DNA from 2 places in the Anaerobacillus sp. ABD4_527 genome. Region 2 is predicted to be linked to the other one. Evidence: riboswitches for the same ligand, from Rfam matches in the RefSeq annotation. Region 2 holds a riboswitch; the other holds the start of a gene.
What was found. A riboswitch is a leader RNA that binds a small molecule or an ion and turns the genes downstream of it on or off. The one in region 2 is predicted to bind cobalamin.
Positions count from the first base shown of each region.

Region 1: it holds a riboswitch for cobalamin, as region 2 does, so the genes downstream of both, ACXAHI_RS13670 (acyl-CoA thioesterase) here and ACXAHI_RS09750 (ABC transporter substrate-binding protein) in region 2, are expected to answer to the same signal.

Region 1 covers NZ_JBSWXZ010000002.1:273,417-289,133, forward strand. Annotated here, with positions in the region: gene ACXAHI_RS13610 (BCCT family transporter) at 1-17, shown strand, start outside; gene ACXAHI_RS13615 (LPXTG cell wall anchor domain-containing protein) at 195-806, shown strand; gene ACXAHI_RS13620 (aspartyl-phosphate phosphatase Spo0E family protein) at 963-1,115, shown strand; gene ACXAHI_RS13625 (hypothetical protein) at 1,137-1,424, shown strand; gene glnA (type I glutamate--ammonia ligase) at 1,462-2,784, opposite strand; gene ACXAHI_RS13635 (GNAT family N-acetyltransferase) at 3,054-3,833, shown strand; gene ACXAHI_RS13640 (GNAT family N-acetyltransferase) at 3,826-4,248, shown strand; gene ACXAHI_RS13645 (DUF1648 domain-containing protein) at 4,310-4,813, shown strand; gene ACXAHI_RS13650 (ribose-phosphate diphosphokinase) at 4,952-5,905, shown strand; gene ACXAHI_RS13655 (Cof-type HAD-IIB family hydrolase) at 6,039-6,785, opposite strand; gene ACXAHI_RS13660 (hypothetical protein) at 6,931-7,173, opposite strand; gene ACXAHI_RS13665 (AAA family ATPase) at 7,360-8,115, shown strand; cobalamin riboswitch at 8,177-8,354, shown strand; gene ACXAHI_RS13670 (acyl-CoA thioesterase) at 8,499-8,969, shown strand; gene ACXAHI_RS13675 (cupin domain-containing protein) at 9,087-9,467, shown strand; gene ACXAHI_RS13680 (DUF4825 domain-containing protein) at 9,454-9,945, shown strand; gene ACXAHI_RS13685 (AAA family ATPase) at 10,007-10,543, shown strand; gene ACXAHI_RS13690 (DUF5694 domain-containing protein) at 10,564-11,292, shown strand; gene ACXAHI_RS13695 (GNAT family N-acetyltransferase) at 11,305-11,811, shown strand; gene ACXAHI_RS13700 (M24 family metallopeptidase) at 11,968-13,167, shown strand; gene ACXAHI_RS13705 (cystathionine gamma-synthase family protein) at 13,186-14,379, shown strand; gene ACXAHI_RS13710 (IDEAL domain-containing protein) at 14,516-14,716, shown strand; gene ACXAHI_RS13715 (hypothetical protein) at 14,780-14,935, shown strand; gene ACXAHI_RS13720 (DUF4352 domain-containing protein) at 15,132-15,717, opposite strand, start outside.
Region 2 covers NZ_JBSWXZ010000001.1:1,856,081-1,871,797, forward strand. Annotated here, with positions in the region: gene ACXAHI_RS09690 (ATP-binding protein) at 1-643, opposite strand, end outside; gene ACXAHI_RS09695 (ECF transporter S component) at 640-1,125, opposite strand; gene ACXAHI_RS09700 (cob(I)yrinic acid a,c-diamide adenosyltransferase) at 1,122-1,709, opposite strand; gene ACXAHI_RS09705 (bifunctional adenosylcobinamide kinase/adenosylcobinamide-phosphate guanylyltransferase) at 1,722-2,147, opposite strand; gene ACXAHI_RS09710 (histidine phosphatase family protein) at 2,099-2,704, opposite strand; gene cobS (adenosylcobinamide-GDP ribazoletransferase) at 2,662-3,453, opposite strand; gene ACXAHI_RS09720 (cobyric acid synthase) at 3,450-4,937, opposite strand; gene ACXAHI_RS09725 (bifunctional adenosylcobinamide kinase/adenosylcobinamide-phosphate guanylyltransferase) at 4,934-5,482, opposite strand; gene cobD (threonine-phosphate decarboxylase CobD) at 5,470-6,540, opposite strand; gene cbiB (adenosylcobinamide-phosphate synthase CbiB) at 6,515-7,480, opposite strand; gene ACXAHI_RS09740 (adenosylcobinamide amidohydrolase) at 7,477-8,946, opposite strand; gene ACXAHI_RS09745 (FecCD family ABC transporter permease) at 8,949-9,986, opposite strand; gene ACXAHI_RS09750 (ABC transporter substrate-binding protein) at 9,970-10,941, opposite strand; cobalamin riboswitch at 11,080-11,261, opposite strand; gene ACXAHI_RS09755 (acyltransferase) at 11,346-11,852, opposite strand; gene ppaX (pyrophosphatase PpaX) at 11,849-12,493, opposite strand; gene ACXAHI_RS09765 (nucleoside recognition domain-containing protein) at 12,483-13,430, opposite strand; gene lgt (prolipoprotein diacylglyceryl transferase) at 13,444-14,256, opposite strand; gene hprK (HPr(Ser) kinase/phosphatase) at 14,286-15,224, opposite strand; gene ACXAHI_RS09780 (glycerol-3-phosphate dehydrogenase/oxidase) at 15,499-15,717, opposite strand, start outside.

The sequences.
Region 1 (15,717 bases), on a different contig from region 2:
CGAATAAAGCGAGTTGAATTAGGGGTATTGAAGGAAGCTGAATGGATCAGCTTCCTTTTTTTATAAATTAATGGTAAATACTTGCATTCTAAACAAACTATGCTAGTATACTAGACAGGCGCAAGATTACAGTTATATTACAAAGATTAAATTTATTACATAGACGCGCCGAAAAATTTTCAGGAGGTTTTACAATGAAAAGAATTCTTTCAGCACTCATCATTGTCACTGGTTTACTGTTTATGGGGTTTCAAAACACAGCATTAGCGCAGGATCATGGAGAACCCCCGGTAAAGGAGCTAGAAGCGGATTTTACCGAGTTATATGAAATAGAGGATGAAAAAAGCGTACTTATTTTAAAAGGCTATGACTCCATGGAGAAATTGGAGCAAGCTTTCGGGGAAATCATGGTTCCTGAACTTGCAGAAATGTATGTTGATAGTTTCTTTAAAGTAGAAGATGGAGAGGTTACATTCAAACCACAAGATAGTCGCCTCACAATCGATTTCAATCGTGAATATGACCTTACAAAAGTGAATGACAATCATTACAAGCTTTCACAAGTTGCCACAGGCGACCTGTATGAGGGGCGTACATTAACAATCGATTATATCTATGATTCTGGTAAATGGATCTTTGGTAACCGTAATGGTGCACTTCCAGAAGTGCACGTAGATGGGGGAGCGGAAGAAGGAGATCAATTACCTGATACTGCAACACCATTTCCAACGTACATGATGATTGGCGCAGGTATCATGATGAGTGGTGCACTCGTATTAATTGCTAGAAAACGCTCAAACGCTTAATCGAATAATAGAGTTGAAAAGGGAAGCTGATCTATTCAGCTTTCCTTTTTTTTATATTGAAGGAACGGGTAAGTACTACTTTCTAAAATTTAACAGAAAAAGGATTTTTTATGTTACTCTAATGATAGTAACCAAATAACGTAAGGAGTTCGGTAGGTGAAGAAGTTGGAGGAAGAAATATATGAGCTGCGGATGGCGCTTTACGAAGTGGCGTTTGAAGCAGATACTTTTTCAAGTGAAGAAGTCATAGAACTAAGTCAAAAGCTGGATGAGAAATTAGTGAAACTTCAAATAGAGAAGGAAGAGTAATTAGATGAAAGGAGTATGCGGTTGCCAACTTCAGTGCTAGGTAGAGTTTGTGCGGTGTCTCTTTTCATTTATTTGGGTGTGTTGATCGCTTTGGTCGTAGGGATCTATCAAGATGCAGCACTTGGAGCAATCACACTAGTGATGAAGGTTGGGATCTTTGCAGGTTTACCGATCTTCATCATTTCTATCTTCGCGGTTAGAAAAGAAATGTTCTATAAAAAATTTGTTCCTGTACTTTCACTAGTCATAAGTTTTTTCTCGTTAATCGGCACATTCTTTTTCATGTTTATATGGTCTTTCGGAGGATAAAAAAATCCGCTCACGATATGAGCGGATTTTCTTACATTTACTTATTCATATAACGTTCAACTTCCCACTGACTTACGTTCAGGGAGTAGTCGATCCATTCTTTTTCTTTGTCTTCGATGTAGCATCTAGACGTATGCTCACCTAGAGCGTCGATTACGACTTGGTCTTCTTTAAGTGCTTTGATCGCTTCTTTTAGGTTTGTTGGAAGCGTTGGAACATCATCTGTAGACACTTCGTAAAGGTTACGAGACTCTGGTTCACCTGGGTCAAGCTCGTCACGAATTCCTTCAAGACCTGCATGTAGTACTGCAGCTAGCGTCAAGTAAGGGTTCGCTGTAGGGTCTGGGTTACGGATTTCAAAACGTGTACCCATTCCACGTGTTGTTGGAACGCGGATCATACAGCTTCGGTTAGAGTGAGACCAAGCAACACTTACAGGTGCTTCATAGCCAGGAACAAGACGCTTATAAGAGTTCACGTTCGGGTTTGTAATTGCCGCAAGACCATTCGCATGGTGAAGAATACCAGCCATGAAGTGTTTCATCGTATCAGAAATTCCGTCTTCTTTGTTTTCGTCAAAGAAAGCACTCTCGCCATCTTTGAATAGAGAAAGGTGGCAGTGCATACCAGAACCGTTCTCACCTGCAAATGGTTTAGGCATGAATGTTGCGTGATAATCATGTCCAGTCGCAACGTCTTTAACAACGCTCTTGAACGTTTGGATGTTGTCTGCAGCTTTCAATACACTGTCAAAACGGAAATTGATTTCGTGCTGTCCTTTTGCTACCTCATGGTGAGAAGCTTCCATCTCAAAACCATATTTCTTCAACGTGCGAACGATATCGCGTCGTACCTGGTCACCTTTGTCTTTAGGTGATGCATCGAAGTAACCACCGCGGTCATTCATTTTGCGGATCGGGTAGCCTTCATCATTCAGTTGGAATAAGAAGAATTCTGGTTCAGGTCCAACGTTTACAGTATAGCCAAGGTCTTGTGCTTCTTTCATCGCTCGTTTTAAAATATAGCGAGGGTCACCTTCGAACGGTTCACCGTCGGGCGTGTGAATATCACAAATGAAGCGTGCGATGCAGTCCGTGTCGACCGCTTCAGGAAGTACTTTGAATGTTTCAAGATCTGGGAACAAGTACATATCACTTTCTTGAATATCTGAAAAGCCTGCGATTGAAGAGCTGTCGAACATCGCTTCATTGTTCATTACACTTTCGATCTCTTCAACAGGAAGCTCTACGTTCTTCGTTTCACCAAGCATGTCTGTAAACTCTAGGCGAATAAATTCTACATTCTTTTCATGAACTTCATCCAAAATAACTTGTTTGATGCTTTCTTTTGTAATCGTCATACATTACCTCACCTTTAGAAAGTTTTTTAACTATTCACTATTTTACCGATAATAACGTATAAGTGTGGATTTATGTAAGGAATCCTGACATAAAATTTCACTTTGTCTATCAGCTATAGAAATAAATACCCTTATTTTGTTCACGTAAACCGCTCAAATAACAATCCATGATAGAAATGGTTTCCAAATGCTTCACTTTGAAAGACAATGATAGTATGTGTAAAAAGATTTGAAATTTGTATCAAAAATTTTATTCACTGAGGTGCTATATGCAGAAGCATGAATTAAAAGCGTTGTTCGATGAAGAAATGAGAAAAAACGTTACGCCTCCAGGATTTCGAAGAGAAGAAACGGAATATGTTATTCGTCATGTGTCAGTCCATCAAGATGAACATGGTTTCATCATCTTTTCTAACTTGACGGATACTGACGCTAAAAAGGTTATTAAGAGTGAAAAGGACCGCTTTGCTACATTAAATCAAGAGTTTGAGTGGAAAGTTTATAGTTATGACGAGCCTTCAAACCTTGTGGATCTTTTAGAAGATGAAGGATTTAAGAAAGGTGAAAAAGAAGCGCTGATGGTCATCCCGCTTTCTGATGACCACTTTTTGTTACGTCACGATACATCTCATGTGAAGGAAATAACCGATTTGGATGGAATCAATGCGATCATGAAGCTTGAAGAAAGCATATGGAATCACTCTTTCGCAAGCTTAGGAGAACGATTGTGGCGTGATTTTAAGAATACGAATTCACTCTCCTTATATGGGATATATGAAGCTGGCAATTTGGTAAGTGCTGCCTGGATGTACTTGGAAGGAGAGAATTTTGCGAGCATGTGGGGTGGATCAACGTTACCACAGCATAGGAAAAAGGGACATTACACCGCGCTTTTAGCTGCACGTGCGAAAAAAGCGAAAGAAATGGGGCATCCTATTTTAATGGTCGATGCAAGTCCGATGAGTGAACCAATTTTACAAAAGTGTGGATTTGAACGATTAGGGTATTCGTACGGCATGTTGTATCGTGGAGGGAAGTCACATGATTAAAGAAATGAAGTCGCTTGAAGAAATAAGGGAAGCCTTTCTCGTAATGAGTGAGCTGCGCACAAATTTAGATGAAGAATCGTATTTAGAGTATGTAGACCAAGCACGTAAAAAAGACATGTACCATTTGTATGCACTCTATGAGGAAGGGGAAATCGTAGCCGTCATCGGCTTTACACCGATGATCACCTTATACTATGGAAGAAGTGTATGGGTTTATGATCTTGTGACTCGAAAGGAAGATCGCTCGAAAGGGTACGGCAAGTCGCTCCTTTCCTTTGTGGAGAAGTGGGCTAAAGACCATGGCTATCGTTCGATCGCACTTTCCTCAGGTCTTCAAAGGCATGATGCGCATCGATTTTATGAAGAGAAGATGGCTTACGATAAAGTGAGCTATGTCTTTAAAAAGGAGCTCTAAAAAGGAAACTTCCTCACCTTCTATTCGTATAGTATAGTAGACACGAAAAGGAGGGACGACGATGGGGACTCGAAATAGACCGAACATCGCTATCGAAAAACCATTTTTACATAAAGTCCTAGACATCATAGGGATTTCAGCATTATTCCTTTCGATCGCTTATATTGTTCTCAACTGGTCAAGCATCCCAGAGATGGTCCCTCACCATTTTAACGCTGCGGGTGAACCTGATCGGTGGGGAGACAAGTGGACGGTTTTCCTTTTACCTTCGATTGGAGTATTCGTATGGATTGGGCTTTCGTTCCTCGAGCGTATCCCTGACGCTTACAATTATGTAGTTAAGATAACAGAAGGAAACGCTGAAAGGCAGTATTATTATGCCGTTACGATGATACGCTTACTAAAAAATGAAATCGCAATTTTCTTTGCGATATTGACCCAAAAAATCGTTGAAATGTCGAGTACGCAAGAAGAAACTCTCCAGTTCTGGGTTGTTCCGGTATTCCTTGTCGTGCTATTTGGTACGATCATCATTTATTTCGTAAAATCAATACGGTGGCGGTAAGGGACAGGGCAAGATTTCCTTTAATTTTTTGAAGAAAGTTATACGGGCGCTATGTTATAGTTGAAGAGAGAATGATTCCCTTACATTACGTTTTGATTGGAAACTTCCTATCGAAATGAACCATAAAGGAGCTACGTTATGCTACGCCAAGAAAAAGACGTGAAAGTATTTGGTTTGAATTCAAACCCTGAACTTACAGAAGAAGTTGTAAAACTTCTTGGAATCGAGTCAGGTAAGTCTTCCGTTAAGCGCTTCGCAGACGGTGAGATCAACATGAACGTTGAAGAAAGTATCCGCGGATGCGATACATATCTAGTTCAGTCCATCGGTGGGGCTGGATTAGGAAACGACTATTTGATGGAGCTCCTCATCATGATCGATGCATTGAAGCGAGCTTCTGCAAAAACGATCAATGTTGTGCTGCCTTATTATGGCTACGCACGTCAGGACAGAAAAACAGGCCCAAGACAGCCGATCACAGCGAAATTGATTGCAAACATGTTAGAACGCTCTGGTGCAACTAGAGTCCTAACGGTCGACTTGCACGCGAACCAGATCGAAGGATTCTTCAACATTCCTGTTGACCAGGTTTCTGGTATTCCAGTATTAGCTGAATACTTCGAGAAGAAACAGCTTGAGGATATCGTAATCGTTGCCCCAGATAACAGCAGCGCACTGCGTGCCCGTAAACTTGGATCCCTGCTTGATGCTCCGATCGCATTGATCGATCGTCGTTCATACGACACAGGTGAACCTTCTACGATCAACGTAATCGGAGATGTAGTAGGTAAAACAGCGATCATTATCGATGATATGATCGATACAGCGAAAAACGTGACATTCACTTCTCAAATATTAGAAGAGCACGGTGCGAAAGAAGTGTACGCGACATTCACGCATCCGGTCCTTTCAGGCACGGCTACACAAGAAATCGCACAATCGAACATCAAAGAAATCGTTGTGACGAACACGCTGCCTTTACCGAAGAGCGGCGATATCGATAAGATCACAGTTCTTTCGATCGCACCATTGCTTGCAGAAGCAATCCGCATCGTTCAAGAGAAACTGTCGATCAGTAAGATTAGAAAATAACTTATGAAGAAAGAAGCTGACCGTTCAGCTTCTTTTTTTTGATTTGCAGGATAGAGGAAGAAAGGGAGAAATCAAAAAGGCTGAGTGAATGTTCCATTCACTCAGCCTTTCGACATAAAGCGGGGGGTGCCTGTCACTCGCCCTTCATAATGTGGTCGATTGCGTGTGCGACACCGTGCTCTGTATATGATTTCGTAATCCAGTCTGCTGCTTCTTTCACGCGCTCCTGTGCGTTGCCCATCGCAACACCGAAGCCAGCTTCACGAATCATAGCGATATCGTTCATACTATCTCCAACAGACATCACTTCATCCATGGAAAGATCAAGCCATTTCGTTACTTTGCGTAGCGCAGCTGCTTTGTTTACACCTGCAGGGTTGATTTCCATGTTTGTTAAACTAGAGTTTGTGACTTCTAAAGCATCGTTGCTCATGACTTCATCTAAAATAACTTGGCGCACGTCGTCGTCTTTCACATCGAAGCCGAATTTCAACCAGTCATAGTCATGAAGATCTCTTTCAAATGGTGTGTTTGAATTAAATACACCTTCAGTCGTGGAAGACCAGAACCAAACATCATGCCTTTTCTTCAGTTCCCAGAGGTTCTCAACAATCTCACTATCGAGGTGCGTACTGTCCACAAGGTTGAAATGCTGGTCATAAATTTGACCCCCGTTCACCGTGATCAAGTAAGCTGATTCGCCTAACTGTTCTGCAATCTCACGACAGAAAGGAAGAGAGCGCCCAGTGCTGATCACAACATGATACCCAGCTTCTTTCGCACGGCGCACTGCATCCTCATTCTCCTTCGACACTTCGCCGTCATGATTAACGAGCGTGCCATCCATATCTAACGCGATTAACTTTATCTCTTTTTTCATCTCATCCACTCCTATCTTTCGCTGACTCTATTCTAATACAAATGAAACGAAATCTGTAGTGGAGTGGTTTTTTATAGGCAAAAAAAAAAAGAGAACCTGATGAATAGGTTCTCTAAGGGTATTGAGTTTTAGTAAGTGCTGACAACTATTCCTCTCTCTTCTTCCCAAACACTTTCTTCGAAGCACCTTTGATCATTTTCTCAGCCTTATCTGCCGTTTTCCCTACCGCATCCGTGCCGGCCTTACTCACATTCTTCACAAAATCAGTAGACGTATCGGATACCTTGCCAACGAGACCGCCTTTTCCGCTAACAGACTTCACCATATCATTAACGGTATCTGCAGATTTATTCACAAGATCGTTTGCTTGTTTGGAGGTTTTCTTCACCAGGTTTTCGTCTTGTTTCTTTTGATCAGAAATAAGATCTCCTCCTTAAAAAATGAAATACATTACTATACATATGGGTGAATTCCAGTGAATATGCGTCTTTTTTTCACTTTTGTTATGCGCTACGCATGATGTGAGTGGTATGATGGGTAGAACTTATGTTTGGAAGTTAGGGGGCAATTAGCAATGAAGTTAACGCAAGAAACGCAGTATGTTAAACGTCTCAATATAAAGAGAGATGAGATCCCTTCGTACGATTTCTTTCCATTTGCTCTACCGGTAATCAAGAATTTCAAGGAGCTGTTGTTTCACCCAAACGTGACGTACATCGTTGGTGAGAATGGGATGGGGAAATCGACGCTGCTTGAAGGGATGGCGATTAAGTATGGATTCAATCCTGAAGGCGGGACGCTTAACTTTAATTTTTCGAGCTATGATTCTCACTCGAACTTAGATCACTATTTGCGACTAGCTAAAGGCGTTTACCGTGCGAAGGATCATTTCTTTTTCAGAGCGGAAACGTATTATAATCTCGCTACAAATATTGAAGAGTTAGATGCTGATCCGTTTGCGGGGGCAAAAGTCGTCGATGGGTTTGGAGGCAAATCGCTCCATCAACAATCTCACGGAGAATCCTTTTTCGCGGCTTTTACCAATCGGTTTCGAGGAGAAGGGTTATATATTTTAGATGAACCTGAAGCGGCCCTTTCTCCGATCAGGCAGCTGTCGATGCTTGCGCGCATCCACGAACTGGTCGAGCAGGGATCTCAGTTTATTATCGCCACACACTCGCCGATCCTTATGGCATACCCAGATTCGAAAATGATTGTGCTGAGTGAAGATGGAATGACTGAGACAACGTTAGAGGAGACGGAACACTTTAAGGTGATGAAAGAGTTTTTTGATGATAAAGATCGGTTGCTGCATCATTTGTTTCAGTGAACGAGTTTGACAGATCTACAGCGATAGGAGATAGTAATTTTTAGGTAAGGATTTTCCTTACTAACTGAATAGGCCTTATGGTGGCTTTATTAAAAGCTGAAAAGGGAAGTTTGGTGAAAATCCAACGCGGTCCCGCCACTGTGAAGAGGAGGCATATCGCAATACCACTGTTGTTAAACGGGAAGGGCGATGTGCTGAAGAATCTGAGTCAGGAGACCTGCCATAAGGAAGAGCATTGATTCCTACGGGAGATAGGAGGGTGTTACGTGGAAAGTACTAACGGATACTGTTTGGTGGTTCCGTAATTTCGTGACGTTTATATCCTGCGCATCTTCAATTTGGAGGTGTGTTTTTTTGTTGAAAAATGAAGGAGGAATGCGTTCATGGAATCTTTACCAGTAAGCTATTCGAAAATGACACAAACAAGGTTAGTGTTACCGCCAGATACGAATCATCTAGATACGATTTTTGGAGGGAAAGTGTTAGCATACATTGATGAAATCGCAGCATTAACGGCTATGAAACACTCAAATTGTGTGGTCGTGACGGCATCGATCGACTCGGTCGATTTTCTATCATCCGCGAAAGTTGGAGATGCGTTAACGCTCGAGGCTTGTGTCACGAGGTCCGGCCGAACGTCGATGGAAGTGTATGTGAAGGTGTATGCAGATGATCTTCTTCACGGGCGAAAAGTGATGACGACAGAATCGTTCTTGACGATGGTTGCGGTCGACTCAGAAGGGAAACCGAAAGCCGTTCCTGGCATCCTACCTGAAACGGATGAAGAGAAGAGGCTGTACGACACTGCGCCTTCAAGGAAGGAACATCGTCAGAATCGTTCACGGTTAAGGTGATAATGGAGGGTCCCTCAGGTAACGAATTCCTGAGGGGTTTGCTTATTTTTACCAGATTAAAAGGGAGATCGCCTTAAGAATCGAAGTATGTATGGGGCATATTGTAGGAGGGGACGTATGAAGCGCTACCGATTTGGGCGAGGTGTTGGAAAAGAAATTACGAAGTTTGATAGTAAGCATGTGGTGATCTCGCCTATTACGAGAATGATAGAAGAAGAGATCGATGTGATACAGATCGCTTGTATGCATCTTGGTCGTGATGGATTGCTCGGAGGTCATGAAGCTGTGGTGCCACAAATGTTCCTCGTGCTTGAAGGGGAAGGAATCGTGAAGGGCGGCGGTCAATCGCATCGTATTCAAAAAGGAGAGCTCGCGATGTGGGAAAGAGGGGAATGGCATGAGACGTCAACGAAAGATGGCATGACCGCAATCGTTGTAGAATGTGACAAGCTAAAGCCGTTCAGTGGTTTACAGGAGATAACAGATGAAGGGAATTAAGCTGGTTTTTATAGTATTGCTAATCATCGTCAGCGGCTGTAATTCTGCTGAACCAGCCGAGGAAACGCTTTTTCAGTACAAAGATTCATACATAGGAGACAACGGCGCGGTTGGTGCAATCTTACGCCTATTGCCCGGTAGCACGGAGTTAGAAAGTTTATCGCTGCAAACAAAAAGCGAACCATATGGCTTAACAGCTTATTATTCAAAAGCGCTATCAGAAGAACAACGAGAAGCGTTTCTATTCAATGCAACGGTTCTTTTCACGTTGATTCAAAATGCTGAGGTTGTTTCTGCTGATTACGATGGCGAGGTATTGTCGGTTACGAGAGATGAGTTACAAGCTTGGTATGGTGAGAATTTTTTTGAAGCTGCTTCAGAAGATGAACTGATCGGTCTCGCTCAGCCAAAGCTTGAAGACTCGGAGCAAGTCAATCAATTTTTTGAAAACCAAACAGGAGTGAACGAGCGTGACTAATTTTTATTGTGATGAAGTGTTGAGTGGAAATATTGCTTCCGGAAAGGCGTTGAGTTAAGCGATGATCATCATGATCAATGGCGCGTTTGGAGTTGGAAAAACGACTGTTGCCAATGAGCTTTTAAACAAAATCGATAACAGTATGATTTTTGACCCAGAAGTGGTCGGAGGGATGCTCAGTGCGTTGCTGCCTTCATCGATCAAAGAAGAAGAGGCACTCACTGGTGATTTTCAAGACTTGGAATTATGGAAAGAGTTTACCGTCTCGATTGCAAAGCGGACGGCAGAGCACTATCAGAAACACCTCATCGTCCCGATGACGATTCGGAAACCTGATTATTTCCATTATATTTTCGATGGATTTAAACGAATCGATCCTGAGACGTTTCATTTTTGCTTAACAGCAAATAAGGAAACGATTACGTCAAGACTGCTGAACAGGGGAGAAGCTTATGGAAGCTGGTGTTTTTACCAAACCGATCTGTGTGTAGAGGCTTTTTCTTCCGGGGGGTTCGGGGAGTATATTTCAACGGAGAATCGACGGATAGAAGAGGTGGTAGATATTATTATGAAAAGGTTAGTGATGCCGATTCTTTAGGATAGGAAGGAGCATGTGTGTTGAGTAAGCCAAAAGTTCTGGTGTTCGGAACGTTTCATATGAAGTATACGAAAGACCTTTATAAGGTGGATACGAATGATTTGGAATCGGAAAAAAGACAAGCGGAAATTCGAGACGTTGTAGATCGATTAAAACGGTTTGAGCCTACGAAACTAGCATTCGAAATTGTAAAGAGTGAAAATGCCGGGCTTAATCAAGAGTATCAGGATTACTTGAATGGTAATGTAGAGCTCAGGGTCGATGAAGTGCATCAACTTGGCTTTCGTATCGCGTCTCAATTAGAGCATAAAAAAGTATATGCGGTCGATTGGATGGATACGGTCGGAAATCGAGCGCTAAGTGAGGTATATGATTGGGCTCAAGAAGAGCAGCCTGAGCTTTATGAACATATCAACCAAACGTATCGCTCGCATTCTCATAAAAGTCTGGAAAACAGAACGATCCTCGAGCTTTTACATGAGATGAATTCTCCTGAAGAAGTGATGAAGGATCACGAGATGTATATGAACATCGCTCGTATCGGAAAAGGTGGGCAATACGTTGGCATCGATTGGGTCCGATGGTGGTATCAGAGGAACTTGATTATCTATCGCAATCTATTAGAGCTGAGTGAGCCAGGTGCTCGAACGCTGCTCATCATAGGGTCTGCTCACGTTCACCTCGTTTCACAGTTTTTAGAAGAAAGTGGTTTGGTTGAGGTGGAGAGAGCAGGGAACTATTTAGAGTGAGAAGGTGACGTAATGGAAAAGAATCTAGTCGTACAGCAGTATGATCAAAACTATCAAGAACAAATGGTGGATTTGATTTCTACGATCCAACAAGATGAATTTCAAATCCCAATTACTGTAGAAGAACAGCCTGATCTATATGCGATCGAGTCGTTCTATCAAACGGGGAAAGGGAACTTCTGGCTGGCGATTTATAATGGACGCGTAGTGGGTACGATTAGCCTACTCGACATTGGAAACAACCAGCTTGCACTACGTAAAATGTTTGTACATAAGGATTATCGAGGGAACCCTCTTTTTGTCGCAAAAAGATTGCTTAAAGAAGCGATAAAGTGGTCGAAGGAGAAAGAAGTTCATGACATATACCTTGGTACAACGCAGCAGTTTTTAGCGGCACATCGATTTTATGAGAAAAATGGTTTTGTTCGGGTGGAGTTGGAAGACCTCCCGAAACCTTTTCCTGTCCTGGCTGTGGATAAAAGGTTTTACAGGTTGGAGATGAATCGAAAGGTAATGTAAAAAGGTTAAGGCAGATCCATGATGAATGGGTCTGCTTTTTTGATGCGTGACCTTATAATTTTTTGTAAAAAGGGAGTTGTGTCGTAAGGCGGGATGATGGTAGTATGAGTTAACTGAAAATTTAAACAATAGTTTTGGGGAGGCGACGTCCCGATGATGCCATTCGAGTTGCGAGAGTACCAGGAACGCATTCAGCTGACGAAGAGAAGGATGCTCGATGAAGGTCTTGAAGTTCTGCTTATAACGGACCCTGCGAACATGAATTATTTAACGGGGTATGACGGCTGGTCATTTTACGTGGATCAAATGGTCGTCGTGATCATCGATGAAGAGCAGCCGCTTTGGATCGGAAGAAAGATGGACGGCAATGGCGCGAAGGCAACGACATGGCTTCACCATGAGAACCTCGTAACGTATACCGATGATTACGTTCATTCGAACGTGAAGCATCCGATGGATTTTGTTGCGAAAACGCTTGAAGAACTTGATCAAAGTACGCGTCACATCGGGGTAGAGATGGGCGCATATTACTTCACCGCCTTAGCGTTTGAATCGTTGAAGAGAAACCTTCCTGACGCGAAGTGGAAAGATGCCACCCTCCTTGTGAACCGTGTTCGGATGGTGAAATCGAATCAAGAGATTCTATATATGAAAAATGCAGCGAGGCTCGTTGAACTCGGCATGCAAAAAGCAGTTGATACGATCTCTGAGGGCGTTCGAGAATGTGACGTCGTGGCTGATATTTATAGCAGTCTCATCAGTGGAACACCTGAATTTGGCGGTGATTATCCAGCGATCGTTCCGATGTTACCATCGGGGGAACATACGTGTACACCGCATCTCACATGGTCTGATAAACGGTATCGAAACAATGACCTCGTCATTATCGAAATTGCTGGCTGCTACAAACGATACCATTGTCCGATGGCGCGAACGGTCTCAGTTGGGACGCAAGATGAGAGAGTAAGAGACATTGGAAAAGTCGTGGTAGAAGGGCTCGATGAGACGCTCGCGTTCATAAAACCTGGCGTAACGTGCGAAGAGGTTGAAGAAGTTTGGCGGAAGTCGATCGCTCGACATGGCATCATGAAGGATTCACGCCTCGGCTATTCGATCGGACTAAACTATCCACCTGATTGGGGTGAACATACGGCGAGTGTTCGACAAGGTGATCAAACAATTTTACAACCGAATATGACGTTTCATCTGATTCCTGGAATCTGGTATCACGATTTTGGGATTGAAATCAGCGAATCGATCAGAGTCACAGAGAGTGGAAGCGAAGTTCTTGCGAATTTTTCAAGAAAGCTAATCGATGCAAAAGACGTGTCGATGATGGGGAACGATGCAGTCTGAAAAAGGAGGAGATCGATTGTGAAAAAACCAGGAATGGGGACATCGTCCGTCTGGGCAGGGGAGAAAGAATACCTCTCTCATGGTGCGACACAAGTTCCGGTCGTTCATAGCGTAGCGTATGGATATGATGACATGGACGAGTGGTATGAGGTCGCGGTTGGAAATAAGAAGGGTCATATCTATGGTAGGAATACGAACCCGACTGTTCAGGCGTTCGAAGATAAAGTGAAGGCGCTTGAAGGAGCGGAAGCGGCGACGAGTTTCTCGACGGGGATGGCGGCGATCAGCAATACGCTCGCAACGTTTCTTTTTCCAGGAGATCGGATCGTGTCGATCAAAGATACGTATGGTGGCACGAATAAAATCTTCACGGAATTTCTTCCGATGTTAAACGTCGATGTGATGCTTTGTGAAACGGGAAATCATGAGCTCATTGAGGAAGAGGTCGAGAAGGGATGCCGCATTCTTTATCTCGAGACACCGACGAATCCAACGGTAAAGATTACGGATATTAAGCGGATGGTAAAAGCAGCTCACAGAGTGGGGGCGCTCGTTGTTGTCGATAACACGTTTGCTACACCGATCAATCAAAACCCGCTCGCACTCGGAGCGGATCTCGTGATCCATAGTGCTACGAAGTTCCTCGGTGGTCATGCTGATGCACTCGGCGGGGTCGTTTGTGGAAATGAAAACTTGGTCGAAAAAATCTATCATTACCGGGAAATCAACGGAGCGACGATGGATCCGATGAGTGCCTATCTCTTGTTGCGTGGGATGAAAACGCTCAAGCTTCGTGTACAGAAGCAGTGCGATAACGCGATGAAGGTCGCGACGTACTTAACGTCACAGGCACTTGTCGAAGAGGTATATTATCCTGGACTCGAGGATCATCCGGGGCATGAAATCGCAAAAGAGCAGATGAAGGATTACGGCGGGATGTTCAGCTTTGCGGTGAAAGGCGGTGTGGAAACGGTGAAGCATCTTTTACCTAAGCTTACGTTTGCAAACCGAGCCGCAAATCTTGGAGCCGTGGAGACAACGGTGGGACCGTCACGAACGACGAGTCATGTCGAATGCACACCTGAAGAGAGAGAGGCCATGGGCATACCAGAAGGATTAATTCGCTACTCAGCGGGTATAGAAGATGTAGAAGACCTTATCGATGATTTAGAACAAGCGTTTCAAGCCGTTGTAAAAGAAGTGAAGGTCTAGTAAAATCTCCTTAAAGTCAGAAAAGTTAAAAGAATCTGCATTGTGAAGTTTAAAGTTTTGTAAAATCGGTTAGATTTATAGTAACAGCGATAACAATTGTAGCTGCGTTTCTAATAATAGAATGGAGGATGAAACAATGGATCATCGAAAAATCTATTCAAACCAAGTGTCGGAGCAGAGTCAGGAAGTAATCGCAGAGCTACTAGAACATGTCCATAATAACGCTATTAAACATAGAGAAGAGCTACTTATGAAAGAAATAGATAAAGCATTAGACGAGCGTGACCGCGAGACTTTCATGGAACTGACAGAGCGATTGAAAACTTTCCATAATTGATAGGCATAAAAGACGAACCGCTTGCTTATAATCTAGTATCACCTAACTCAGGAGGAGATAGAGATGCTAGATTTGGCAGCGGTTTTTCATATGGCTACAGAGTGGATGGTCGCAAATAAAGGGTACAAGCTTCAGTCGGTCATTTTGTTTGGAACCTTAGGATTTTCGTTTATAAGCTATCTGATCTGGTACGTAACGAAGGGATATCGAGCTGTTTGAGCGTTGAAACGATTGTATCTTGTGGGGATGGATGAGTGTTGATAGTGGATATCCGCGATTTTGAGGGGGTTATCCGCGAAATTCTCATTATTTCCGCGGAAATTTTATTTTATCCGCGATAATCGAGTAGATATCCGCGAAAAAAGGAATTTATCTGCGAAACGTGCTTTAACACGCTAAAAAAAGACCCCTGGTATCAGGAGTCTTCAATCGGAATGTCAATTGTTTTTGCCTTAGCTTTGGAATTCTTATCTTCATCAAACACGTCACTTGTTTTTACCGTTAGGGATGAAAGCTCAGCGATATCTGTTTCGTTAAGCACAAATCCCAATTCGCCAGTACGTTCTTCGTTACCTTCGTATACCCCATAAAGTTCTTCGAGGTAAAAGTCTTCCTCAAACCCTTTTTTCTCTCCTTCACTCGTTTCGAGCACCGAGACAGGAGCAAAATCAACTGGTTCATCTGAAGTGTTCTTCACTGTTACGTGCAGTTTTACATAATTGAAGTTCTTTTCGTCATCGGAATACGGATGGAAGAAGTCAATCAAGTCCATCGAAGGCGAATAGTTCATCACTTTAACGTCTGAAATAGTAAGTTCAACGTCTCCGATTTTCGTCGTTTCGTTATAGTTTGAGAGTGCTTTTAACGTAACGGATCCATCTTCATCCTCATGGAAATCGCCAACCTTCGTTAGTGAGCTGTCATCCGGTGCTTGTGGATTATCGGGAGCTTTGGCTGATTTATTTTCGTTTTTGTTTTCATCTTTTTGCTGATTGTCTTCT
Region 2 (15,717 bases):
GAGATTCCTCATATGCAACGATAAAACACGTCGAGGGACCAGACGACTTTTGCATATCTACTCCCACTCGAACTTTATCTTCTTGTATATCATAGCCTAGTAACTGTCGAAGCTCATATAGAATACCTTTTGAGCCTACAGGTATAACGCCAACTACTTTTTCCTGCTTACAAATCCATTGAAACAATGGAAGCGGTGCGATCTTCTCTTTATGATGCATCACTTCTTCTCCAACAAGTGGTTCTCCAATTACAGCAAACCTTATTCCAGGAACGATCGAAGGTGACGTGTGCGACCGTTTCTTACCGAGTACAGCGATTCCAACCGCAGACTGCACTAATGGAATATTTGTTTCAGAGCTACCTGTTATCGTCAGATCACTACCTAGCTCAAGCATTCCTTTTTCTACTCCGTGAACTAATTCATCCCATTCCTCATCACCACAAAAGTTATTAATGATGACAGAAATAGGTGTGGCACCTAATGAAAGACACTCCATCACGGCAACTCTAAACGCATAGTATGCGACCGTATCGTATGGAACTTGAACAACATCTTGTTCCTTACTTCCGATTCCGCCGCTATTATCGTTTGTGATCACGAGAAACTGGTCTTCAAACGGAATGACAATGCCATCTCTCATGGATTAACTACCCCTTTTTTCTCAAAGATCGTCTCAAGCCTCGGTATAAGAACGATTGCTAAAACGAGGTTAAAAAGAGAACCTATCAGGAGAGCAGGAATAAGTGCAGCGTAAAAACCGCTACCTACTATAAAGAGGAAAGGCAATGGGGCAACGAACGCATTGCCAAGTATAAAAAGTACCATTGCCCAAGTCTTGTTCGATGAACGATACAACTTACCAAATAAATAAACGAGAGTTGCCATTTCAAAAGCGATTAAGATGTGAAGAGGTCCAAGTGGCAATCCAACAATTAAAGCCGATAAAAGATGACCGAAGCTTGCGATGATCGCGCCACTTCGGCTCCCGACCAACACGGATGCAATCAAAGCTGGAAACACATCAAACGCAACACTACCAACGATTGCTGGTACCTTGATCAATGCGCCAACTACAGACAGGGCTATGAAACTAGCAAGGATGCTCGCCTGCTTTCCGTTCATTCACCCTTACGCTTTCCGCCGCGGAACACCTTCGCACTCCTTGCGTACTCTACATCCTTCACACCTAGACGATAATTGATGACTCGTGCTAGTGCGAAAAAGTAATCTGATAAACGATTCAAATACTTCATCGGCACCGGGGAGAGCTCAGCTTCTTTCATTAACGTAACAACGTGACGCTCAGCTCTACGTGTGATTGTACGCGCGATGTGAATCGTCGATGACGGTTTACTACCACCAGGCAAGATAAATCTCTCTAGTGCCGGTGCTTCGTCGATAAACTCGTCGATTCGTCCTTCGAGGTATGTAATGGAAGACGTTTCGAGTTTAAACTCACGCTTTTTGGAAACGTTAGCCAAGTCACCGCCACAGTCAAAGAGTTCATGCTGAATTTTCTCAAGGTCCTCTAAGAGATCGATGAAATTATTTGGCATCAGCTCATTCAGTTCAACAATCGCTTGACCGACAAAGCCGTTGATTTCATCTACTGTTCCGTAAGCTTCCACTCTCACATCATCCTTGTCGACTCTTCCACCAATGATACTTGTCTTTCCTTCATCCCCAGTTCTTGTATAAATCTTCATCGTGATTCCTCCTTATTTTAACTGCTGATTCAGTCCATACCAGATTACATCTACACGTTCTGCTAGACTTACGAGATCCTGATAAGCCCATCCGACGACATCCCGCCACATCCGCTTCTCTTTTTCGAGTGGTACGATCCCTTTCATGATATCCGTTCCGATAACAATGATTTTTCGCTCATCTCTTTCGCGTTCCCAAGCGCTCCAAGCTTCCATGTATGAGCGCACGGCTCTTCTGGTTTCCTTCAAACTTTTCTGATCCGAAACAAAGGTCTTGATCCATTCTTCCAATCCTTCAAGAACGACTACATCTTCTTTGAACGATTTCTCGTCCCAGGAAGTCCCTTCATATGCGGAGTGCCACTCTAAAGGTACACCATAATAATCTCTCACCCACTTGGATTTTCCATTGAATGCACCACCTGTAACGACATGCATCGCTCTCCCCTCCTCAGATCATTTATTTTCCATACGAGCTTTACGCCTGTCCCATGTGGAATCGTCCAATCCCAGAATGAACGCTGTGTAGGTGCATACTTCGTTAACAAATAACGGATTACCCCACCATGCGTAACGAGTGCAGCTCTCCTATTCGTGCTCATCCGATTTACGACTGAATCGAACCCTTCATCGATTCGATCGGTAAACATTTTGAAGCTCTCTCCTCCAGGTGGTGCAACAGAAGGATCTTTCAACCAGGTCCGATACCGTTCATCTGCTTCAAGCTCCGCGTACGTTTTTCCCTCCCAACTCCCAAAATGCAGTTCTCGAAAGTTCATCATCTCGATCGCATCTTTCATTGGAAAAAGGCGTTTTACCGATTGCGTACACCTGTCCAAATCGCTAGTGAAAACGAGGTCAACGTTCTCATCGCCTACCTGTGTAAACGTTGCTTTTTCACTCAGCTGAGCATTCGTCCAACCGATATAAGCACCTCGTTGATTTTCTTCTGTTACCCCGTGACGAAGTAGTACGATAACCACACTGTCATCCAAAGGAGCACCTCCGTTCCTTCAACACTCGCGCCGAGTACGTCTCCAGTGATACCACCAAACCAGCGTACTATTTTTCTTTTCATAAACCACGCCAAAACGACCGTTACACCGATCATCGTCAAGATGAGGAAGACCGCTTCTTCTACGATTAGAAAAACTACCATCACATAAATACCGATGAATAAGAGGTAAATCCACCTAGAAGATGGTTGAACTGCTTTTTGAAAAAAGGCAGCGAGGCCCTCTTCTTTTGAAGGTTGTATGGTTATGAGAAAGATCCCCATCACACTTTTACTTAGAAAAGGTATCGTTGCGATGAGTAAGTATGTTACTAGGTTTATTTCCTGAATCGTTTCATAGATAAAGAGAAATTTAGACCCGAGTAATACGATAACGGATAATACCCCAAAAGCACCCGTACGTGGATCACTCATGATCTGAAGTCGCTTTTCGAGTTGTTGATACGAGAAGAACGCATCGCTTGCATCCATCCAGCCGTCGAGATGGATACCACCTGATAAGACGATCATGAACAACCAAAGCATAAAGCTGATCGCGAGGTTTGAGAATGGCGTCCAAACGACCAGCGCATATAAAAACCCTGACGTGAGAGCACCTTGCATCAACCCGATTAGCGGGAAGGTTTGAACCGCACGTTTCACCTGAACATTCCCCATCGATAGCTCTCGGTGTACGGGTATGGTTGTGAAAAATTGAAGGTTAATCAACATGCCTTGTAACCAACTCATTGAGGACCACCCTCAAACATTATGTCTTTAATAAGGTCCCAGTTGAGATGAGGCTTCCATTCATTGGCGAGATCGTCATACGTTTCGTCCTTCCGTCGAGATCGATTCGCTTCTAAAGTAAGCCCCTTTTTCTGACGAAGACGATTGAGCCACTCTGTTCTCCATAGGTCATTATGAAAAAGATGGTGCATATATGTCCCGATAACCCTACCACCTTGCCCGTAATACCCTTCTGATCGCCCGTCTTCCAACTCTATGAAGGGTTGTTCATCCGAGTTTGTGAAGGTTGTCGTTCCAAGATGAATTTCGTACCCTGAGATGAACGTATCAAGTTTAGTAGAAGGATGAAGCTTGCCGTTCATTCGAACGGTCGTTTTTACTCTATTAAACGAGGTAATAGCAGAAATGATTCCAAGCCCATTTGCAGAAAGCCCTGGCTCCCCCGTGTCTGAACCATATTCATCGATAAGCGAATCGGTCAGCATCTGAAATCCCCCGCAAATGCCGACGATACTCCCTCCACGAGATATGACGTTACGAATCTCATGATCAAATTCTCTGTCTTTCAGCCAGTTCAAATCATGGATCGTGCTTTTTGTTCCTGGGAGAATCACAGCATCTGCCTTACCTACCTCTTCTGGATGCTGAACCCATCGAACTGTCACATCTTCATCCTGAAAAGGTTCAACGTCCGTGTAGTTTGAAAGGTACGGGAGCTGAATCACCGCAAGATCAATTGATCCTTTTTTGCTTATGAAACGGTCGTTTAACGATAGTGAATCTTCTCCTTCGACTCGATGTTCTACATAAGGAAGAACGCCTACGACAGGAATTTGGGTGTGTTCTTCGATCCATCTGATGCCAGCTTCGAAAAGGGCAGGGTCACCGCGGAACTTATTGATGAGTATCCCTTTTACACGTTTTTTTTCAGAAGGCTCAAGGAGTGCGAGTGTACCGACCACGCTTGCAAAAACGCCTCCTCGATCAATATCTGCGACAAGCAGCACAGGAACGTCGGCCATTTCTGCAACTTTCATATTAACAAGTTCACGGTCTTTTAAATTCACCTCGACGGGACTACCAGCACCTTCCATTACAATGACATCGTAATTCTCCTCCAGGTGCCGAAGAGCAACTTCAATACTCTTGAGGCCCATCTCATAGAACGCGTCTCTGTAATCCTTCCCTGAAAATGTGCTGAACGACGTGCCGAATCGAATCACTTCTGCATGTTGATCTGATCTTGGTTTCAGCAAAATTGGGTTCATGCACACACTCGCTTCTGTTCTTGCAGCTTCAGCCTGGATCCCCTGTGCCCGTCCAATTTCCTTCCCATCGATCGTTACATAAGAATTGTTTGACATATTTTGAGATTTAAAAGGGGTAACGGAGAAGCCTTCATTCGCTAGAAGACGGCACATAGCTGTTACGATCAGACTCTTTCCAACGTCAGATGCCGTACCCTGGATCATAATGCCGTTCACTCAATCACCTCCCCTTTCATCAAAATTGGAATTCGTGCTTCTACGAGATAAGCTTCTCGTGCCTGCTCTACAACCCACTGATGAAGACTGCCGAGAAGCTTTCCATACGTTTTCACGAGGGGAGTGTCAAAAGGTTCAAAACTGACTTCGTTACTTACGATAATAAGGACGTCACAGTTTTCAGCTACTATCCATAGGTCACTTTTGATACGGTCGATCAGCGCTTCGTACGATTCGATCTGCTTAAACAGTTCGTTTGATAGTAACGTTGTCAAACAATCGAGAAGCACGATTCCTCCTTGGCCTATACGCTTAGCGGCACTGCCAACGTTCACCGGGCATTCGACCGTTGTCCAAGACGCAGCTTTGCTTCGATCATAACGATGTTGGGCGATTCGCTCTTTCATCTCCTCGTCTACCGGCTCTCCACATGCAATGTAATAAAGAGAGTTAGTTTCTCTTTCCGCATAAGAGGTTGCCAGCTTTTCAGCAAAGCTGCTTTTTCCACTTCGAACGCCACCACTAATGAAGATTATGTCCGCCATCGCTTAAGCACCTCCATCAACCGCTGGTTCTCGTTCGGTGTACGGATTGCGAACCTTAGCCATCTCCCATCAAGACCAGCAAAGTTATACGTATGCCTTGGAACGATTTCGTTATGTAATAAGTAATGAAGGAGCTCGGATTGGTCGTTCAGTTCAGGATCTCGTAATAAATAAAAATTCACGCTCGATCTAGAGTACTGAAAGGAATGGTCATCAAAAAAGCGCTGAAGGTTTTCTCTCTCTTGCTGAATGAGGTGACGCGTCTTCTTAACATGATCATATTGAGTCAGACAGACTTCCCCCGCTAGGAGCGCAAGTGCATTCACACTCCAATGAGGCTGGCTTTTTTTAACTGCATTGATCACACCCTCATTTGCGACCATATATCCGATCCGTAGTCCAGGTATCGCATACATTTTCGTTAGAGAACGAAGAACGATTAGTTTTTGATAGGTATGCGTGGATGGAATGCTCGAACGTTCATCTGAGAGAAAATCCATAAACGCTTCATCCATGACCAAATAGCAATTATGCTTTTTAGTTTCATCTAGAAGCATCTTGATTTTCGTTTCAGAATAAGCCAAACCTGTAGGGTTATTCGGTGAACAGAGAAAGAGAGCGTCAACTTGTCTCATTTTATTAATAAGTGAAGCAGCATCTAATTCCCAATCGCCTTCCTCTAAGGAGTGGTTAAGAACTTCACACCCGTTACTTCTACAAGCAATCTCGTATTCTGAGAAAGTAGGCTGAACGATGCACACGCGTTTACCAGCAAGAAAACGGCCAACGAGTGAAATCAGTTCAGCTCCTCCGTTTCCGATAAGGACGTTAGCTTCGTCTACGTTCCATTCGTTCGCTAACTTTTTCGTTAACGATAAAGCTTTTGGATCAGGATACGTGGTGATCGCTTCGAATGAATCATTCCACCGTTCTTTCAGTTCTAGAGGTGGTCCAATAGGATTAAGATTTGCACTAAAATCACTATAGCGGTCTGGTTTTGTTAGATTAAGAGATTTGTATAAATAATGAGGATTAGAACCATGAGAGGGTAGCGTCAAAGATGAGTCCTCCAATCCATAAAGTTGTGAGAAACAATAGTGAAGTGCGATGCATGATGGAAATCGATTGAGGAATATGTAATGAATGAAGCGGAACGATCGGGTCACCCATCCTAGCACGATTCGAAACCTGACCACGATATGAATTCCTTCCACCCAATTGAACGCCTAGAAGCGCTGCAGTTGCAGCTTCTCCCCAACCACTGTTTGGACTAGGGTGCTTTTTCGCATCCCGGAAGAGAATGGTCCAAGTACCCTTCATCGTGTACTGCTTCGACTTTGTTGATAAAAGCATGCAAAAGGCAGTCATTCTACTAGGAAGCCAATTCACTACGTCATCCAATTTTGCCGATGCCCATCCAAAGTCATAATACTTATCATCTTGGTAACCCACCATCGAATCACACGTATTGATCACGCGATACGCCACAGCACCTGCAGCACCTCCGAAAAGCGCCCAGAAAAGAGGTGCTGTGACGCCATCACTCGTGTTTTCTGCGACAGTTTCAACTGCTCCCCTTGCAATCTCGCTTTCTCCGAGTTGGTCAGTGTCTCGTCCAACAATGTAAGATAGCATTCTCCTCGCTTTCATCTTCTCACCTTTTTGAAGAGGTTCGAATACTTCAAGCGCCGCTGTCCGAAGACTTTTTTGTGATATCGTTGTTGCGATGAGGAGCGCTTCAAGAGCTATTCCTAATAAGGGAGAAAGGGAATAAGCAAGAAGCACGCAAGCCACCGTTATGCCCACAACAATCATCAGTACCGTGAGCATCATCACAACACCTTTTAGCTTCCGATGCGATCCATTGTTCAAACGATGATCAAGAAATGCAATGGTTGAACCAATCCACCGAACAGGATGTGGCAACTTTTTCGGGTCACCTAATAAAAGATCTAAACAAAAGGCAATGCTAAGCGCAATCAAGTGGTTTAGGATCATTCAGACACCCTTTTACGATACTTATTGAGTGCTTCTGATGTACACAGGTAAATTCCCTGACTGATGAGCTTTCCTAGAGTCGTAATCGTACCTCCATACGGAAGGCGCTTCCCACGCTGTGTCGCTGCGATCAAAATGCTATCTGTCGAGGTACCTGTCGCGAACGAGCCGGTTATAGAGTCCTTCACATGATGATCGTGCATCACCTTCACTTTTGCCTCTGTTGCTGTCATGATACTTTGAATGAAAGCCTCATCAGTCAGTGAACCATTGACAAACACCCACGTATTGATCGTCCCAGGCAACGGTTCATACACGTGCTCAACACTTCGCGATGCATCTACAGCATTGCCCACTCCAGCTGTAACGACAACAAATACAGAAACACCGTCATCCTCAATGAGTCGATAAGACACATCTTCAAGACAAACAGCTGTCATCATCCCAACGGTTTCAACAGGATCGATCTGATGGCTTTTAAGGTACGCTTCCATTTCTTCACGATGGTTCGAACAACTGTAGCTCTTATCGACGTGACGATTAACAAATGTGTTGTACCATCCCGTTCCAGAGCCAACGACACCTGAAGACATCGTCCGAAGAGGGAACGGAGCCTTGAGCTGAATCATTTCTTCATTAGACATTAATAACCGTTCATCGATAACTAGGTCATCGAGGTCTTCACCCTGTTTCTCTGGTAATAGTAGCATTTGAGGTTTTGGTACAGTAGGGTGCGGATGTTTTTCAATATTCGTTTGATATACCGACTGAATACGCGCTTCATCCAGTACCTCGTTCGGCTTGTGGTGCATATTCACCTTGCCATCTTCAAGTAGTAAAAGGCGGTCACAATACAAACCAGCAAGGTTCAAGTCGTGAAAAATTGAGATGACCGTAAGCCCTTGTTCCCTTGTCCACTTTTTTAACAAATCGAGAAGCTCTTTCTGATAAGAAAGGTCAAGATGATTCGTCGGCTCATCAAGCAACAGAATTTCCGGCTCCTGTGCGAGTGCTTGAGCTAGGAAAACGCGCTGACGTTCACCACCTGAAAGTTCATTCACGTAGTTGTCTTGAAAAGCTTTGATTCCAGTCTGCTCCATCGTCTTCTGGACAATTGCTTCATCATGCTCAGTCCACATCTGAAACCATCCAGTCTGGTGGGCATACCTGCCGAGTGAGACGGTTTCTTTCACTGTATATGGGAAAGCATGTTCAGCATGCTGTGGAAGCACAGCGAGAACTTTTGCTAGTTGCTTTGCAGAGTACTTTGAGATCGCCTTATCTTTTAAAAGCACCTCTCCTTTATCTGCTTTTAAAATACCGCTGATCACTTTGAATATCGTTGTTTTCCCGCTACCGTTCGGTCCTACGATTCCAAGCAGTTCTCCTCTTTTTACATCGAATGAGAGATCATGGAGCACTTCGTGACCCGGATATCCTCCTGTTACGTGATTCACCGTTAACATACTTACCCTCTTCTTTCTTTCCGTCTTCTAATTAAGATGATTGCGAACACTGGCGCTCCGATCAATGACGTAATGACTCCAATCGGTAGTTCCGTAGGTGAAATAATGATTCTTGAAATAAGGTCCGTTACAATTAGAAAAGCAGCCCCAAGCAGGATCGATAATGGTAGAAGGTGTCTATGATCTGGTCCCCATAATAGTCTCGTAAGATGAGGAATCACAAGACCGACGAAACCGATCGTACCTGAAACAGCTACAGCGCCTCCAGTTAAAATCGAGCCGCCTATTAATATCCACAGCTTTCTCTTAGCTACGTTGACCCCTATATGCTGTGCACGTTCTTCACCAAAAGACATCGCGTTCAGTTCCTTGCTACTAACTAGCAAAATACACGCTCCGATTACGAAGAACGGTAAGATAATCGCGATATATTCCCACCCTCGCATCGAAACACTTCCAAGAAGCCAACCGATGATTTGACGAAGCTCTTCTCCTGTTAAAGCAATCATTAAAGATAGCAACGAGCCAAGGAAAGAGCTAAACACGATCCCCGTCAAAATGATCGTCTCAACGCGCATCGAGCGTTCGATTTGTCGCGCAAAGAACAGGACGAAAAAAATGGTAACGATTGAAGCAGCAATACTCATAATCGGCAGCGTAAACATGCCTATCAGGGGCAGTGACAAGTTAAAAAAGAGGACGAGCACTGCGCCGACAGATGCACCTGATGAGACACCGAGTACGTAAGGATCTGCCAATGGGTTACGAAGAAGACCCTGAAAGGCAGCTCCTGCAACCGCTAGTGATGCACCGACAAGTCCTGCTAGGATGACACGAGGCAGCCGGATGTCCAACACGATTGTCGTGAACATAGGGTCCGTTTCACCTATCGACGGTAGGTTCAGTACCTCAGCCCACATCAACTTTAGAATTGTTTCGATCGGAACTGACACAGTCCCGACCGAGATACCAAGCAGCATCGCGCCAACTAGCAATCCACTAGCTATAACGTAAGGGATCGCTTTATTCAGTAAAAACATCCGGGTAAACCGCTTTAGCAAGTTCCTCTACTCCTTCAACAAGACGCGGACCAGAGCGTGTAACAAGGTCAGAATGAACATCGACAACTCGTTCTTCTTTCACTGCGGTGACATCTTTCCACCCATCACGGCTCAGCACTTGTTCCACTGGCTTTTCCGTATAGTAGCCGTATGTGGTGATGATCACATCTGGGTTTGCTTGAATAATTGCTTCTTGATCGATTTGGTTCCAGCCTTCTTGGTCATGCGTAACGTTCGTAGCATTTATAAGTGAGAGCATGTCGTCCATGAACGTATTCTTACCAGGAGAATAAATTTCTGGTGCAGGAGAAACTTCAACAAAGACGCTCTTCGTTTCTTCGATTGACTCAGCTTTTGACTTGATCTCTTCTAGTTTCGATTTCATATCGGCAATCAACTCTTCAGCTGCTTCCGTTTCGCCTGTTGCTTGTCCAATCATTTCCATCGATGTATAAACTTCATCAAAACTTTTTGCATCGTTAACGACTAGAACAGCAATTCCTGCATCTCGGAGCTGCTGTAGACCAGCTTCTGAGTTATGAGCACTAGAGCCGTGAGCGAGGACAAGGTCTGGATCTAATGAGATAATCTTTTCAACATTAAATTCCATCCCACCGATCTTCTCAATATCTGCAGTCTCTTCTGGGTAGTTCGCAAAATCTGAAACACCCACTACTTCACTACCTGCACCAAGTGCAAAGAGGATTTCCGCATTACTTGGAATTAAGGAAACGATTTTCTCTGGATCTTCTTCTATCGTTACATCCTTATCGAGCGCATCTGTGATGGTAACTGGGAAAGCGCTATCTTTTGTATTCTGATTCTCTTCTGTACTTACGTTAGTATTGTTCTCAGATGAATTATCTGATCCGCAACCGGCCATGATTCCTGTAACGAGTAGTAATAATACGAGCAATGAATAAAGCTTCTTCATGTGTAGTTCTCCTCCTAAAAATGTATGATGAAACAAAAAAAATCCCCACGCACGAGCATGGAGATGGCCGAATGAAAGTAAGGATTATACACAAGATGACACTTACCTTCCTTCGCACATCCCTATCCTCGTAGGTTGTTCGTGCTTTTGAATCAGGCAGGTCTCCTGGCTTATGGTTATCGCTTACTGCTCCTTCCCATTCAATATGAACAGTGGATTTCACAGCTTACGACCATTTACAGTGGCGGGACCGCGCTGGATTTACACCAGCTTCCCTATTAAGTCTTCATCGTGAAGACACCTGAATCAGTACATATGTAATTGCAAGTTTTATTATACACGATAGTCTTTAGGGGTGGAAGACATCTGTAACATCTTCCTAATCGTCCCCCCTGTGCTTATTATTATAAGCCTTTTGCTTCTCTTTCTTCTTTTGTATAGATAATCCTCATTGGATTTCCACCTACAAAAGCTCCTTCAGGAACGTCTTTGTGCACGAGTGTTCCTGCAGAGACAATCGCTCCAGAGCCGATTGTGATGCCTGGCAACAACGTACTGTTCGCACCGATCATCACGCGATCACCGATTACAACATCACCAAGACGATATTCGTCGATCAAATACTCGTGAGCAAGTATCGTCGTATTGTAGCCGATAATGGAATTCCTTCCGACTTTAATCCTCTCAGGGAACATGATATCCACCATGACCATCAGGGCAAAAGCCGTTTCTCCTCCGATCTTCATTCCTAGAAAAGTCCTGTATAACCAATTCTTCATCGGGATGAAGGGCGTGTACCGAGCTATTTGTATCACAGCGAAGTTTTTAACAACTTTCAAGAATGGGACCGTTTTATAAATTTGCCATAGGGCGTTGCTTCCTTCGACAGGGTAACGCTCGGTATTTCTCACTTGTCCACTCCAGCGATCGAAAGAAGTTCTGACATATGATCAAGCATATGATCTGGATTATAAGAAGATAAAAACTCTCGCCCTTTTATCGTCCATGACACACCGACAGTCTTTACACCGGCATTCTGCCCAGCAAGAATGTCATATTGGCTATCGCCTACCATGATTGCATTTTCAGGACTAGAACCGAGCATTTTCATCGCAGTATTCAGTTGTTCTGGATGAGGTTTTGGATTTTCCACTTCTTCGACTGTAATGACAACAGGGAAAAATTGATCCAGTTTTGTCAGCTTCAATCCCATCTCCACTGTGTTACGCATCTTAGACGTCACGATCGCAAGCTTGTATCCATTTTCGGACAACGTCTTAACCGTTTCAAACACACCATCGAACTCTGTTACAAGTCGATCGTGATTTTCGATATTATGATTTCGATAAAACTGTACCATCTCTTCCGCTCGTTCTCTATCATGCTTCTCAAACGTATGATAAAGCGGTTCTCCAATGAAGTTCACAAGTTCTTCATCGGAATACAGTCCTGGATAGTAATGCTCGAACGTATGCTTGAACGACGCCATAATCAAATCGTTCGTATTGATTAATGTCCCATCTAAATCAAATAAAATCGTATCAATGTTCATAAAAAGGTTCCTTTCTGTGTGAAACACGTGTATCCTTACGCTTCCAAATAATCGAAATCACTAATGTTAACAGGACGGCAGTTATCAGCCTCACCAATAAGAGCCAGATAACTGGAATTCCAAGTGGTATAAAGATCAGCGTATCTTCAATAACAGCATGACACGCTACAAGAAAAATAAACGCGAGGTAAAGATCCTTTTTCTTCACACCATCTTCTTTTGCAGCCTGAATCATAACTCCCGCTCCGTAAGCTAGACCGAAAACAAGCCCTGCAGCTAGCGTAGTCGACGTATTTTCTCTCATACCAAGGCTCCTAGTGATAGGTGCCATCCACTTCGAGAACACGTTGAGCCATTCGCGATCTTTCATAACTTGAATAAAAATCATCAACGGAATCACGATGAGGGCGAGCTGAAGAACACCGATCGAAGCTTTTTCAAGACCTTGAAGCAAAATCAGCCCCCACCCGTTCACTTCTTCACTAGATTGAGGAACTAAGCCATAGACAGCTTGTTCATTCCCGCCTTGCCAAACAAGGTTTATAATGAACCCTGATAGAACCGCGAGACCGATCCGCACACACAAAATAACCCAGAGTTTGACCCCGACCTTAGCAGCAACGCCTGATTCAATTAATAAATTGTGAGAAAAAGAAAGCATCACGGCAAGGATGAACACTTCTTTCACCGTTAAATCGAGCGTAAGAATCGCTCCGATTCCTGCATAAAGGTTCAAGAAGTTCCCGATTACAAGCGGAATGGCTGCCTCGCCTGATAAACCAAGCCATTTCATAGCAGGTTCGATTAAACTGATCACCCATTCCAGTACGGGTGTATACCTTAAGATCGTAACAAGAAGAGTGATTGGGAATATAATTTTTCCAAGCTCCCATGTTGTTTGGAGGCCCGTCTTTAATCCACGTTTCAGCGTTCCCATACTCACCCTCCTCTTATGATTTATCGTTGTACGGTTTAGGGTTCTTCTTCATTCTTCTGTAAACAATTGTGATAATCGCACCGATAATGAGCACGACTGAAATAACCTGAGCCATTCTGAGCGACTCCGTTAGCATAAGACTATCCGTTCTTAACCCTTCAATAAAGAAACGTCCGATGGAATACCAGATTACATAGGAGAGGAAGACTTCTCCTCGTTTAACGTTTGTTCTTTGTAGGAGGATTAAAATAACGAAGCCTACTAAATTCCATAGCGACTCATATAAAAAGGTAGGGTGATAATAAGTACCTTCGATGAACATCTGATTTACAATGAAATCAGGAAGCATTAAGTTCTCAAGAAACTCTCTCGTCACCTCTCCACCATGTGCTTCTTGGTTCATGAAGTTTCCCCATCGACCGATCGCCTGCCCAAGGATAATACTTGGAGCTGCGATATCAGTAATTTTCCAGAAAGATAACCCGCGCTTTCGAGTAAAAACGAGAGCAGTAATAACGGAACCGATCAATGCACCGTGTATCGCGATTCCGCCTTCCCAAATCGCAAAGATATCTCCCAGATTGTCCTTATAGTAACCCCACTGAAAGATAACATAATAAATTCTGGCCGAAATAATAGCGATCGGTACTGCCCATAATATTAAATCGACAAATGTTTCTTTCGGCAGTCCTTGCCGCTGTGTTTCTCTAACCGCAAGTACAAGCCCAAGATAAGCTCCTAGCGCTATGATGATACCGTACCAATAGATTGAAATCGGTCCAAGCTGAACCGCAATTCGATCTAGAGGTTCTATTGTTGCTAACATGTTCGTTTCCCCTTTCTATGTTAAACCTGTTAGATGCTATCGTGGTCGTCTCCATCTTCGATTTCTTTTGTTAAACGCTCGGAGAATTGTTTCGCTGCGTTCATCCCCATGTTCTTCAAACGGAAATTCATCGCAGCAACCTCAATGATGATCGCTAAATTTCGTCCTGGACGCACTGGTACAACAAGGCGCGGAACATTGGAATCGATGATCTGCATATATTCCTCTTCTAGACCAAGACGGTCATATACTTTTTTAGAGTCCCATAGCTCAAGGTTGATTACTAACGAGATTTTTTTGTAATTACGAATCGCACCTGCACCAAACAATGTCATGACATTTATAATACCGAGACCTCTTATTTCAAGAAGGTGTTGGATCAGCTCAGGCGCACTTCCAACAAGCGTGTTTTCAGCTTCCTGGCGAATTTCAACCGAGTCATCGGCAACTAATCGATGGCCGCGTTTTACAAGCTCTAGCGCAGTCTCACTCTTACCAACCCCACTCGAACCTGTAATCAGAACGCCCACACCATAAATATCGACGAGAACGCCGTGGATAGCAGTGTTTGGGGCAAGCTGACTTTCAAGATAGTTTGTCAATCTACTACTCAGACGGGTAGTCGTCATACTCGTGCGTAAGATCGGTACATCTTTTTCCTTAGAAGATTGAATCAGTTCATCTGGAACAATCATGTCTCTTGAGATAACGATTCCCGGCGTTTCATCAGTGCACAGCTTTTCCATTCGCTCCTGTTTTTGCTCCTCTGGTAAACCGTTGAAGAACGAAAGCTCTGTCTTACCTAACAGCTGCAATCTTTCAGCAGGATAATATGTAAAAAAACCAGCCATCTCAAGACCTGGACGTGATATATCACTTGTGATGATCGGGCGATGAATTCCTTCAGCACCACTTACAAGTTCAAGGCTGAATTTCTCCATTACATCTTTCATGCGGACTTTTACCATTCATAAACCTCCTAAATCGAACCTAATGGTTACATTTTTCGCTATTTTCTATTGTACCATTTCACATTTGAAAGAACAGAATGATGAACTACAATTTCTTGAAAAGGAAAAAGCTTGTCACACACTTTTTTAGTAAGAGAAGCTTCAAACGTTACAGTCGTATTCAAGTTCTTATTTTTAACTAACCTTTGTAAATATATCAACGTCTGATCGTACCTAACAAAAAAAGCCGTCGAGAAAGTCTCGACAGCTCTACAGGTGGCCTAACTGATCATTATGCATCTACTGGTACTTCAGCATCTACCGGTACCACTGCATCATGGAGTTGTTTATCTAGTTCTTGTAAATGTGCTTCTTTCATTTCGTTCGACCAGTTAAGACGTTTTGCCATGTACTCGATAACAGGCTCTTTCCAAGTTTTTACCCAGTCGATATCAAAGTATAAGGCGCTTGTTCTTCGATTAAAGTAATCGAGCGGTGTAGCGACCATTTC